DNA from 2 places in the Priestia sp. FW507-14D1A genome. Region 1 is predicted to be linked to the other one. Evidence: a T-box and tRNA genes for the amino acid it is inferred to sense, from the RefSeq annotation. Region 1 holds a T-box; the other holds one or more tRNA genes.
The links. The T-box of region 1 lies ahead of leuS (leucine--tRNA ligase). A T-box ahead of a tRNA ligase gene usually reads a tRNA of that ligase, here a tRNA-Leu.
Positions count from the first base shown of each region.

Region 2: it encodes a tRNA-Leu, which carries the amino acid that the T-box ahead of leuS (leucine--tRNA ligase) is inferred to sense. The anticodon was not compared.

Region 1 covers NZ_JBYSWQ010000001.1:1,516,812-1,522,985, reverse strand. Annotated here, with positions in the region: gene AC3WJG_RS08275 (MDR family MFS transporter) at 1-521, shown strand, start outside; gene AC3WJG_RS08270 (GntP family permease) at 678-2,000, shown strand; gene AC3WJG_RS08265 (hypothetical protein) at 2,065-2,256, shown strand; T-box leader at 2,500-2,718, shown strand; gene leuS (leucine--tRNA ligase) at 2,783-5,197, shown strand; gene AC3WJG_RS08255 (rhodanese-like domain-containing protein) at 5,437-5,748, shown strand.
Region 2 covers NZ_JBYSWQ010000005.1:241,587-247,760, forward strand. Annotated here, with positions in the region: gene AC3WJG_RS18815 (hypothetical protein) at 66-335, shown strand; gene AC3WJG_RS18820 (phospholipase D-like domain-containing protein) at 645-2,039, shown strand; tRNA gene AC3WJG_RS18825 (tRNA-Trp) at 2,261-2,334, shown strand; tRNA gene AC3WJG_RS18830 (tRNA-Leu) at 2,361-2,442, shown strand; tRNA gene AC3WJG_RS18835 (tRNA-Gly) at 2,462-2,533, shown strand; gene AC3WJG_RS18840 (Na+/H+ antiporter NhaC family protein) at 2,748-4,148, shown strand; gene AC3WJG_RS18845 (GerAB/ArcD/ProY family transporter) at 4,347-5,447, opposite strand; gene AC3WJG_RS18850 (Ger(x)C family spore germination protein) at 5,468-6,174, opposite strand, start outside.

The DNA of each region.
Region 1 (6,174 bases):
AAACAACGATTGCTACGCATACGCGTGAGCTGAATATACCTCTTTCTAGCTACAGTTTGCTTTGGACGATTAACGGGATTTTAATTGTAGTCGGTCAGCCTTTGATTGTACCCATCATTCAAAAAGTAGCAAAAACATTAAAAGTACAGGTCCTAATTGGAACGGTTATTTTTGTGGCTTCTTTTGTTATCGTGGTGAATGCTACAACATTTCCGCAGTTCTTAACAGCAATGATTGTGTTAACAATTGGAGAAATGTTCGTTTGGCCAGCCATTCCGGCTGTTGCAAGTCAGTTGGCTCCATCTGGAAAAGAAGGATTTTATCAAGGTGTAGTTAACAGCATGGCTACTGCAGGTAAAATGATTGGTCCTCTCTTTGGAGGCGTTATTTTCGATGCGTTTAATATGTCTACGCTGTGCTATTTATTAATTGCTCTATTGTTATTCAGCATGTGTACAACATGGATATACGATTATAAATTAAAAGAAAAACGTCAGCGTCCATTAACCATCTCTAAATAAATAGAGATGGTTTTATTTTTGATGGCTTAATAAACGTAGGAATGTCTTCAGTATTCCTTTAATAATATAGTAAGGGTCGTGACAAGCAAAGGAAGGAGTATATACCTGTAAAAATGTAAGCGTTTTCTAATTATATGACTTCATGGGGGGCTAAACATGCTTAGTATGATTGGATTAATTGGAGGATTATTGCTGCTCATTGTATTAACGATGAGAGGCATGAATTTATTTATAGCAGGTCCGCTCAGTGCTTTAGTTGTTGCGTTAACAAGCGGAATGCCTTTATTTCCACAGCTGGTGAAAGAAGGAGAAGTAAATTTTGTTGGAAATTACATGTCTGGTTTCACAGGATTTATTGCTTCTTGGTATTTAATGTTTCTATTGGGCGCCGTCTTTGGAAAAGTGATGGAAGACAGCGGGGCTGCTGATAGTGTTTCTCGCTGGATTGTCAGTAAACTAGGAATGAAAAGAGCAGTGTTGGCGATTGTACTTGCCTGTGCGGTCTTAACATACGGAGGAGTCAGTCTGTTTGTAGTAGCATTCTCTGTCTATCCAATGGCTTTGAGCTTATTCAAACAAGCCGATTTGCCGAGGCGGTTTATTCCTGCTGCTTTAGCATTTGGTTCGGTTACGTTTACGATGACCTCGGCTGGGTCGCCTGAAATCCAAAACTGGATTCCAATTGAATATTTGAAGACTAGTCCGTATGCAGGATGGGAAGTTAGTTTAGTTGTAGCAGTAGTGATGGCTGTATTCGGCTACTGGTGGTTAAAGCGCTTGATTTCAAAAGCAGTTAAAAATGGAGAGCGTTTTATATCACGCGAGAAAGATCCAGCAGTAACGGAAAATCAGTCTCTTCCTAATCCTTTATTAAGTTTGCTTCCGCTTGTGGTCGTGCTCATTATTTCTTTTGCACTTCATAAGCCACTTCAGCAATCTGCGCTGATTGTCGCACTTTTAAGCGGGATCATTGTCACTTATATTGTGAACCGAAAGCATTTTAAAGGATTTTGGAATGCGGCTTCAGAAGGAACGCTGGGTGCGTTAATTGCTATTGGGAATACAGCCGCTGTCGTAGGTTTTGGAGGAGTTGCTAAGGCTGTTCCCGCGTTTGGAGTGGCTGTAGATGCCATGACGCATATTCCAGGAAGTCCGTTGATCGGAGGAGCTATTGCCGTGAGCGTTATCGCGGGGATGACAGGTTCTGCTTCAGGAGGTCAGGCGATTGCTTTGCCAATTTTAGCACCTCATTATCTAGATGCTGGCGTAAATCCAGAAGCTCTCCATCGCGTAGTCGCTATTTCCTCTGGAGTACTAGATTCCTTACCTCATAATGGTTATGTCGTAACAACCATTAATTCTATTTGCGGAGAAACTCATAAAGATGCGTATGGATCAGTTGCAGCAATGACGGTGATTGTGCCGCTTGTTGGTCTTGTACTTGCGATCATCCTGTTTTCTTTTGGATTTGGCATTTAATAATAGCAGCTAAAGAAAGCAGGGACTGGGATAAAAGTATTTTAGTTGAAGGAAGATCCGAACGATGAATCGTTCGGATCTTTTCATGTTTATGGTGAACGTAGATTTCATTTGTTTAGGTGCTTCTAGCTGCGGAGTGGAGGGCAAGACAAAGACTCCTGAAATAGGTGAGACCCCGCATGAGTGTAAGCAACGAGGAGGCTCATCGGCTGCCAGCGGAAAGAGAAGTCTTGCACGGAGATCAACAGCGGTGTAACCAAGAGATTCATACTAGCGCATTTATTCTATTTGTTCGTCTTTAAATTGGATTGATTCAATTATGTCTCAATCCCTTTTTTGTTTGGCCGTTGATGTATGTTTTTGGGAGAAGTTGTTCATATATAAGAATGAAAGAGAGGATTTAGCAACAAAGCAGTGCTGCATTGCAGAAACTTTTACAAAATCCCTTGAACAACTTGCAGTTTACGAACATATTATTTACAATACAAGGTAGTATGATGTAAAAACTATGAAAAGGAATAGTAGTGAACGAAGCGAGCTAAGAGAGCTGACGGGTGGTGCGAGTCAGCAAACGAGCGTTCATGAACTCACCTTGGAGTTGTAAATGTGAAGTAAAGTAACATTTGCCGTCTATCCGCGTTAAGGAAAATGAGTGAGTACATAATTGTGCTAATTTGGGTGGTACCGCGGGAAGTTTATTCAACCTCTCGTCCCTTTGTTTGAGGGATGAGGGGTTTTTTAGTTTAATTAAATACAGCTGGAGCGTACAAGGAGGATTATGTATGGCTTTTAATCATGAAAAGATCGAACAAAAATGGCAAAAAGTTTGGGAAGAAAATAAAACATTTAAAACAACAGAAGATGAAGGAAAGCGTAAATTTTACGCATTAGATATGTTCCCTTATCCATCTGGCGCTGGTTTACACGTTGGGCATCCAGAAGGTTATACAGCAACGGATATTTTATCTCGTATGAAGCGTATGCAAGGATACAATGTACTTCATCCGATGGGATGGGATGCATTCGGATTACCTGCTGAACAGTATGCATTAGATACAGGAAACGACCCGGCTGAATTCACTGAACTTAACATTAATAATTTCCGTCGTCAAATCAAATCATTAGGTTTCTCTTACGATTGGGAGCGAGAAATTAATACAACTGATCCAAACTACTACAAATGGACGCAGTGGATTTTCTTACAGCTATATAAAAACGGCTTAGCTTATGTGGATGAAGTAGCTGTTAACTGGTGTCCTGCTCTAGGAACAGTACTTGCAAACGAAGAAGTTATTGACGGCAAAAGTGAGCGTGGGGGACATCCGGTTGAGCGTCGTCCAATGAAGCAGTGGATGCTTAAAATCACAGCTTATGCAGATCGTTTACTAGAAGATTTAGATGAGCTTGATTGGCCAGAAAGTATTAAAGAAATGCAGCGCAACTGGATTGGCCGCTCTGAAGGAGCTCACGTGCACTTCACAATCGATGGATACGAGGACACATTTACTGTGTTTACAACGCGTCCTGACACGCTATTTGGGGCAACGTATGCCGTTTTAGCACCTGAACATCCGTTTGTAGAAAAAATTACAACAGCCGAACAAAAAGAAGCGGTAGAAGCGTATTTAGATCAAATTAAAAGCAAAAGCGATTTAGAACGTACAGACTTAGCTAAAGACAAAACTGGCGTATTCACTGGTGCTTATGCAATTAACCCTGTAAACGGCGAGAGAATGCCAATTTGGATTGCTGACTATGTTCTAATGAGCTATGGCACCGGTGCAATTATGGCTGTTCCGGCTCACGATGAGCGTGATTATGAATTTGCGGTTAAATTTGAACTGCCGATTAAAGAAGTGGTAGCCGGCGGAGACGTTTCAAAAGAAGCTTATACAGGCGACGGCGAGCACGTTAATTCAGACTTCTTAAATGGTTTAGATAAAGAAGAAGCAATTTCAAATATGATTCAGTGGCTTCAAGCAAATGAAAAAGGTGAAAAACAAGTAACATACCGTCTGCGTGACTGGTTATTCAGCCGTCAGCGCTACTGGGGTGAACCAATTCCTGTTATTCACTGGGAAGATGGCACAACAACGGCAGTTCCTGAAGATCAGCTTCCGCTTGTGTTACCAAAAACGACTGAAATCAAACCGTCAGGCACAGGTGAATCTCCGTTAGCAAACATTGATGACTGGGTGAACGTTGTAGATCCGGAAACAGGCAAAAAAGGGCGCCGAGAAACAAATACAATGCCTCAATGGGCAGGCAGCTGCTGGTATTACTTACGCTACATTGATCCAACAAACAGTGAAGCGTTAGCAGATGCAGATAAATTAAAAGAATGGTTGCCGGTTGATATTTATATCGGTGGAGCTGAACACGCTGTTCTTCACTTATTATATGCTCGTTTCTGGCATAAGTTTTTATATGATATCGGCGTAGTTCCAACAAAAGAGCCGTTCCAAAAACTGTTTAACCAAGGTATGATTCTTGGAGAAAACAACGAAAAAATGAGTAAGTCAAAAGGTAACGTTGTAAACCCAGACGAAATCGTAGAAAGCCACGGTGCAGATACGCTTCGCCTTTACGAAATGTTTATGGGACCTTTAGATGCATCAATCGCTTGGTCAACAAAAGGGCTTGATGGTGCACGCCGTTTCTTAGATCGTGTATGGCGCTTACTTGTTGACGATAACGGTGAATTAAGCAGCAAGGTTCAAGAAAGCAATGACACTACGCTTGAACGCGTGTATCACCAAACGGTGAAAAAAGTAACGGAAGATTACGAAGGCCTCCGTTTTAATACAGGTATCTCTCAGCTTATGGTATTCATCAATGATGCATACAAAGTTGACGTGCTGCCAAAGCAATACGTAGAAGGATTTGTGAAGCTATTAGCACCAATTTGTCCTCATACGACTGAGGAATTATGGAGCAAACTAGGTCACGAAGATACAATTTCGTATGAGGCTTGGCCTGCGTTTGACGAAGCGAAACTTGTAGATGATGAAGTGGAAATTGTCGTTCAAATTAACGGTAAAGTACGTGCAAAAGTTAATGTACCTGCTGAGGCATCTCGTGAAGAGCTTCAAGATATTGCAATGGCTAATGAAGATGTTCAAGAGTTCATTGAAGGTAAGACAGTGCGCAAAGTGATTGCTGTGCCTGGTAAATTAGTAAACATCGTAGCTAATTAAGTATTGGTGTAGAAAAGAACCCCTGACTAAAGAGCAGTCAGGGGTTCTCTTCTAGACCGAAGCGCCTGATGTCCGCCTTTCGGGTTTGACATCAGACGCTTAGTCAAACCTTTAACTACGATTGGAAAAGCTCAGGCAGGCTGCTGCTTAAGCTTTTCTTATTTAGTGGCATAAAGGTATTTGAATTTGCTACAATAGCGATAGCAAGCTGAATGAAAGAATAGAGAGGAATGACGAAGATGGAAGAAGTAAAAGTAATTACGCCTGAGGAACTTCAAAAACGCGTTGAAAATGGAGAAGAACTTCATTTAGTTGATGTGCGTGAAGATGAAGAAGTAGCAGAAGGAATGATTCCAACTGCTAAACATATTCGTATGAATGATATTCCAGCTAGTGTGGATCATTTCGATAAAGACAAAGAATATATTTTCATTTGCCGTTCGGGCCGCCGCAGTGAAAACGTATGTTACTACCTTCAAGAACAAGGATATAAAGTAACAAATATGGTTGGCGGTATGTTAGAGTGGGAAGGAAAAACGGTTAATAAATAAAAAAGAGGCTGGGACAAAAGTATCTTAGCTGAAGTGAAAAATGAACCATTGATCAACATGTTTGATTAGTGGTTCATTTTTTTTGTTATGGTGAACATAGGTTTTATTTGTTTCGTTCCTTCTAGCAGTTGATGGGAGGGTAAGGCCAAGACTCCTGGGGAAAGCGAAGTCTTGCAAGGAAATCGACTCCCCTGTTACAAGCGGTTCAGCTCATGTATCCCATTTGTTCGCCTTTAGATTGGATTCATTTCGTTCCTCTTTTTTGAATGAAACTTCTTCCATCCGACTAAAATGATAGCAAGAAAACAAATGATGACTAAATCTATAAAAGCCCTCATAAAAATAGAAGTAGTAAGAGATTGAAAATCCGTACAAAAACCATCATCAAGAGAAACAGTCCATTCTGATTGAAACAAATTTGATAGG
Region 2 (6,174 bases), on a different contig from region 1:
AGCGTCGTATGAATAAGTAGAAAAATGCCACACTAAAGAGTGAACAAATGGAAAGGAGCACTATGATGAAAAAATTCCCATACAATAAAGATAAACAACAATCGTTTCAAGCAGCACAGCAGGGGCATAAAGAAGCAGTAGATGCATATGAACAGGCAAATGAAGCTAAAAATGATGCATCGTACGGACATGAAGCGAAGCAAGCGATAGGTGAAGTGAATGAAGCCTCTCAGCAAATTGAGAATGCGCTTGAAAATGCTTCTGAAACACAGCGTCAGCGTTTAACAGAGTTTCAGCAAGATATAGAAGATATGGAGAACGACCTTAATCAGTAAAAGAGCCGCTGTTTTACTTAGGCAGTTTCACAATAGAGAGTATAAATTGTAAAAGCAGAAGGTAATGAACTTCTGCTTTTTTTATTGGTAGTGTAAACGTAGGTTTCGTGTATATAATTGCTTCTAGCTGTTGTTTGGAGGGAAAGGCGAAGACTGGCACGGAAATCAACAGTGGTGTAACAAATAATCCATCATTCCATTCTTATTTTAAAAGGTATAGAAGTTAAAAAAGTAAGAATCCTAATAAAAACAGAACAATAAGAATGGAAAGGGATTGTGACAGGAAATATGCTAATAAACATACTAATAATGATTGTCGTATTGTACTTCATATATGTATTCGTAACTGCAGTGGTACTGTTTTATGTCCCTTTACACAAGGGAAAAGACTTAAAAGTAATGAATACTGAGAATTTTTACGGGAAGAAAGAATCTACAGACCGAGTTATGCTTTTGGAAAACGGCTATTTTTCAGGGCTTGTTCGAATGCAGATGATTCAAGAAGCGAGGCATACAATTGATATTGCGTACTTTTCCATCGGTAAAGGTCGTTCTTCGGATTTACTTATGGGCGCTTTATTCGAAGCTGCGGATCGAGGTATACGTATTCGCGTGCTGTTAGACGGGATCTCTCATGGGCTAAAAGGCAAGAGGAAAAATGTTCTTTATGCTCTAGCTTTCCACAATAATATAGAATTAAAGTACTATGAGCCCTTCACTATTTTTAAACCTTGGACATGGCATAATCGTCTTCACGATAAAATAATAGTAGTCGATGGCCAATTAGGTATTATTGGAGGACGAAACATTGGAGATAAATACTTGGCCAGTCAACCAAATAAAAATTTTGTCTATGACCGTGATGTGCTGATTTATAACACAAAGCAAGAAAGTCATAGTGTCATTCTCTCAATGGAGAAGTATGTAGAGAAATTATGGAATCATCCGTATACACGAAAAGCTTTTCCAAAGCTCAAGAAAACTAAACAATTTCGCGGTCTTTCAGGAAAGAAATTGTTGATAGATCAATACGAAGAGGCCAAAAAAGCAAACGAACCTTTTGTCCATCCTTATATTGTATGGAGAGAAGCAACGATCCCTACAAGAAAGATTTCTTTTATTACAAATCCTATTCAACGAATAAATAAAAGCCCTTTTATATGGAAAACGTTTATTAAGCTTTCCCAGCAAGCTGAAAAATCCATTGTTGTTCAAAGCCCTTATATCGTACCAACAAAAGAGATGGAACAGTATATAGATAAGCGAGTAAAACCAAAAGTGCAAAGAATTATTTTAACTAATTCTATTACATCCACTCCAAATGCTATGGCTTTTTCTGCATACTTGGGAGTAAAGAATCGCGTTCTAAAAGCTGGTTCGAAGCTTTATGAATATCAAAAGCCTTATTCAATTCACGGGAAATCTGTTGTTTACGATCAGCGTTTAAGTGCAGTTGGTTCTTTTAACTTAGATTCGCGCTCTGCATTTTTAAATACTGAATCCATGGTTATGATAGATAGTGAAGAATTTGCAGCCCAGTTAACAGGAGCTATTGAAGCTAAAATTTCTCACAGTATGCTTGTGGGAGATGAGGGAGAACCTGTGGATGTTAATACGGATTCTCAAAAAAACGTGCCTCCTGTAAAATCTGCACTCCTACATATTCTTTCGGTCTTTACACGATTTTGGAGACATTTTGTATAGTACTTTGTTACAGCAGAGTCTCTAAAAACAAATAGCGGAGATTAAAGAGGACTGCAGCTGGTGAAGGGAATGTGTAAAAAGCTGTGATATGCCTCACAGTTTTTTGAAAACCGCTAGTACTAGTTATGATTCATCAAAAGATCTATTGACGAAATTCCATATATGTTTTATTATGATGTAGCGTCGTTAATAAACGAGATTCTTTTGAAGAGGTCATTTCTAGGGGCATAGTTTAAAGGTAGAACTACGGTCTCCAAAACCGTCAGTGTGGGTTCAATTCCTACTGCCCCTGCCATTTTGGAGTTATCTTTTAATTCACACGCGGGTGTGGCGGAATTGGCAGACGCGCTAGACTTAGGATCTAGTGTCTTATGACGTGGGGGTTCAAGTCCCTTCACCCGCATCTTTACTTTCATATACGCGCGGAAGTAGTTCAGTGGTAGAACACCACCTTGCCAAGGTGGGGGTCGCGAGTTCGAACCTCGTCTTCCGCTTCTTTTCAAAAGCAGTTTGCATGTGCAAACTGCTTTTTTGTTGTAGAAATAAAGAGTTTTATTATGCTGTTTGTAATCAGAAATATTTTATTAAAGCAGTACTGCTTATACGTGTTGCTTTCGTGAATATACACATAATATTGGGGTTACATTAAAAGCTAATGAACGATACGTGAAGACATCTAATATGGTTTTTAAGATAGGGGAGAGTCCTATGGAATCTAGTTGGTTTTCGATTATACCGTTTTTAATTGTTATTCCCATAGCTATTTTCACGAAACAAGTGCTGCCAGGGTTGTTTTTAGGCTTATTAGTAGGTGCTTATTTAATTGATCATTCGATTATCGGAGGTGTTGAAAAGCTACTTCACTATGTTGTACAAGCTCTTAGAAATAAAAGTAATATAGAAATCGTCGTCTTTTTATACGCGTTTTCAGGGCTTATCGGAATGATTAAGATGGCTGGAGGAGTTAAGGGGTTTGTGGAAACAGCTGCAGAAAGAATTGATACAAGAAAAAAAGCCCTTATTTTAACCTATGTTTCAACCATTGGAACATTCAGTGCTCCCACATTTCGTTTTGTGACGATCGCACCCATCATGAGAGCGCTGCTGAAAAAAGTGAAAATGACGACAGCAGAGCTAGGGTTTGTTATTGAAACAACTGCTACTCCTGTTATCGTCTTAATTCCTGTGGCAACGGCATTTGTAGGGTATATGGTCTCAATCATTCAAATGGCAATTGATCATCAAGGCATAAAACAAGACGCTTATTCTTTGTTCATTCAAAGCATTCCTTATAACTTCTTTTCGATTGTGATTATTCTAGTAGGGATTTATTTCAGTTTTTTTCATCATTCAACATCTACGGCTCCTATGAAGCTGGAGGAAGAAGACGAAAAAGATTGGCATGATTGTCATCCTTGCGTGTCGAAGGATTTGCCTTCTAAGCCTTGGAATCTGTTAGTACCTTTACTTGTTGTGATTTCACTTACTTTACTTTTAACATGGTGGAGCGGGCATCATAAGAGCCACAGCTTTTTTGAAGCATTTATTAAAGCAGACGTGCTAGAAGCGATGGTAGTAGCTTTAATTATCACTACGTTAATTACCCTCATTTTTTTCTTGTTTCAGCGCTTTACATTACAGAATTTGCTTAATGGTTTTATCACAGGAGGCAATGACTTAATGTCCGTTATTCTGCTGTTATCGGTAGTATGGGGATTATCCGCTGTTACAGAAGACTTAGGTTTTTCAAATTTTGTGACGGCACATTCTAAGTGGATTCCTCAAATGTTTGTCACTCCTTTTATGTTTGTGTTTGGAGCTGCTATTTCTTACTTTATCGGGTCTGCTTGGGGGACATGGGGGATTTTAATGCCGCTTGGCGTATCGCTTGCAAGTTCTGCAGATCTTTCTTTGCCATTAATTATCGGTGCGGTGTTTGCGAGCGGTTCCTTTGGAGCATTTTCTTCACCTTTAAGCGACGATACGAATACCATCGCCAAAATATTAGATTTATCTGTTATTGAATATGCCAAATATAAATTAAAGCCAGCTTTAATTGCAGCGGGAATAACAGTTGCTTTCTATCTTGTTGTATCTTTCTTGTTTTAAATGAGGGAGTAGCTATCTATTCTTCACTTTTCATTTTTTTTAGCTTAACGTATGCATACAGCCCTAGTGATAGGCACACTAGCATGATACAAGTAAGCGGAAATAAGATTGTATTAACAAAATGATCATAAAACCATATATACACGAACATCACCTCGATAATTTTAATGCCATTTTTCTATTTATTAGAGATATATACTATCTGTGCTGCTTCTTCCTATTTTTCAAAAAGGCGATAATCAAAAGCAGTATAGGTATGATAGAAAATAGCGGCATATGTAAAAGAAATCTCGCTACGTGCAGCCCTTCATAAAGGTGTTCTTGAAAATTACTAGCGATTGTAATCGACAGAAATAACACAATGATGCCTAAAGGATATGCTAGACGGGAAGGCGATTTAATTTTAAATAAAGTAGCTGTACTTATTATAGAAGCATAAAACAAGATGCTAACTTTAAAATAAATCCCAATAACCATAGCGAACATAAAAAATACATCTAGACGCTCTAAAAAATCAGCTACTTGGATCGTTTGGACAGTACTCAGAAGAGGGAACTGTGATCTTGTCGTCAAATCAACTCCAAGCACGCTAATGTTAATGATCATCGTAATAATTAGGTTAATTCCGCTTAATCCCGTTGCGCATATCATGGTGACACTCGCTTTTTTGGGATTGCTCAAATAAGGAAGAAGCATGGTAAATACAATAGCTTCCGTGAAAGGAAAATACAGCGTTTCGGTTAAAGCAACTTTTGCAACGGGCAGTACTCCTTCTTTTAATACCGGCTGTAAGTTCTTAAAATCAATTAGTCCTGAGCTAATAATTAAGATGAAGCCTGCCACAGCCAGAAAGTACATAAAAATAAACAGAAGCTCTCCTGACCGGGCTATCGCTTCAATTCCTTTTCGGGTAATATAGATAATGACCAGCATTAATAAGGCATTGGCAATAAATAAAGGCGTATCGGGATAAGCAAAAGTAAGAAGCATCTCTCCGAAATCTCTTAGAACTCGTGATGCATCGTATAAAAAATAAACGATATATACGAATGCAAGAAGCGTTCCCAGTGCCTTACCTAAAATTTTCTGCATATATTCTGTGGGCAGGAGGTCCGGATAGTAGGAATAGAGCTTGTGATAAACTAAAAAGAAGAAAAAACTGCACAGCATTCCAATTAAAATAGCTAGCCATGCATCTTGCTTTGCTCTCATTGCAAGAGGAACTAATAAAGCACTTCCCAGCTCGAATAAAACCATGAGAATAAATAACTGAGTGGCGCTAATTTTTGCTTTTTCCATATAGCCAGAACCTCCTTACCTCATTGTTGTTTTTCTTTTACGCTAGAGAGAAACGATTTATTGCGCAGACCTGTTCGGCGAATGTAAGCTTCTACTTTAACGTCTACATCTAATTTTGGAAAATAAACGTCATCCCATTCTGATTTGAGTTTTTCCCACTGATTAGGCCGCGTGCGTGCTAGTGCTTCTCCAAATCCAAAGATGTCAACTTTGTCTGTCTGAGCTTGTTTAATAGCTGTTTGTAATTCTTTTTTTATTTCTTTACCTGCAGCTTTTTCCATTTTTTTGATTGCAGCAGGTTGACGTGTATCAACAGGGACCTCCACTTCTCCAAGATCGCCTTCTACGCGAGTGTGAACGGACGCATAAGGTTTTCCTTTTACCATTTTTACAGATACATCCGTTTTTTGACGAACTGTTTGATAGGCAAGCGCTTCTTTTTTTCCTTTCCAGTCTACATTAATGTCGGTTCCTTGTATTTTATCAAGAATCCAAACGCTGCCTCTGGCTGGACTATTGTACAGCCAGTCGATTAACTTTCCATTTTTAAAAACAGCAATGCCAGAAGCACGAAGGGTAGCTTCTGGTGCGCTTTGCTGGAGGTTATCTAATTTTTCTGCTTGTTGAGGATTTCCAACTAAACGAAAACCCGAGACTAGTGCTTCTCCTCCAGGAGATTCGAGAGATCTCATCACTTCTTGAAAGGAAACCTTTAGATTTTCTCCCC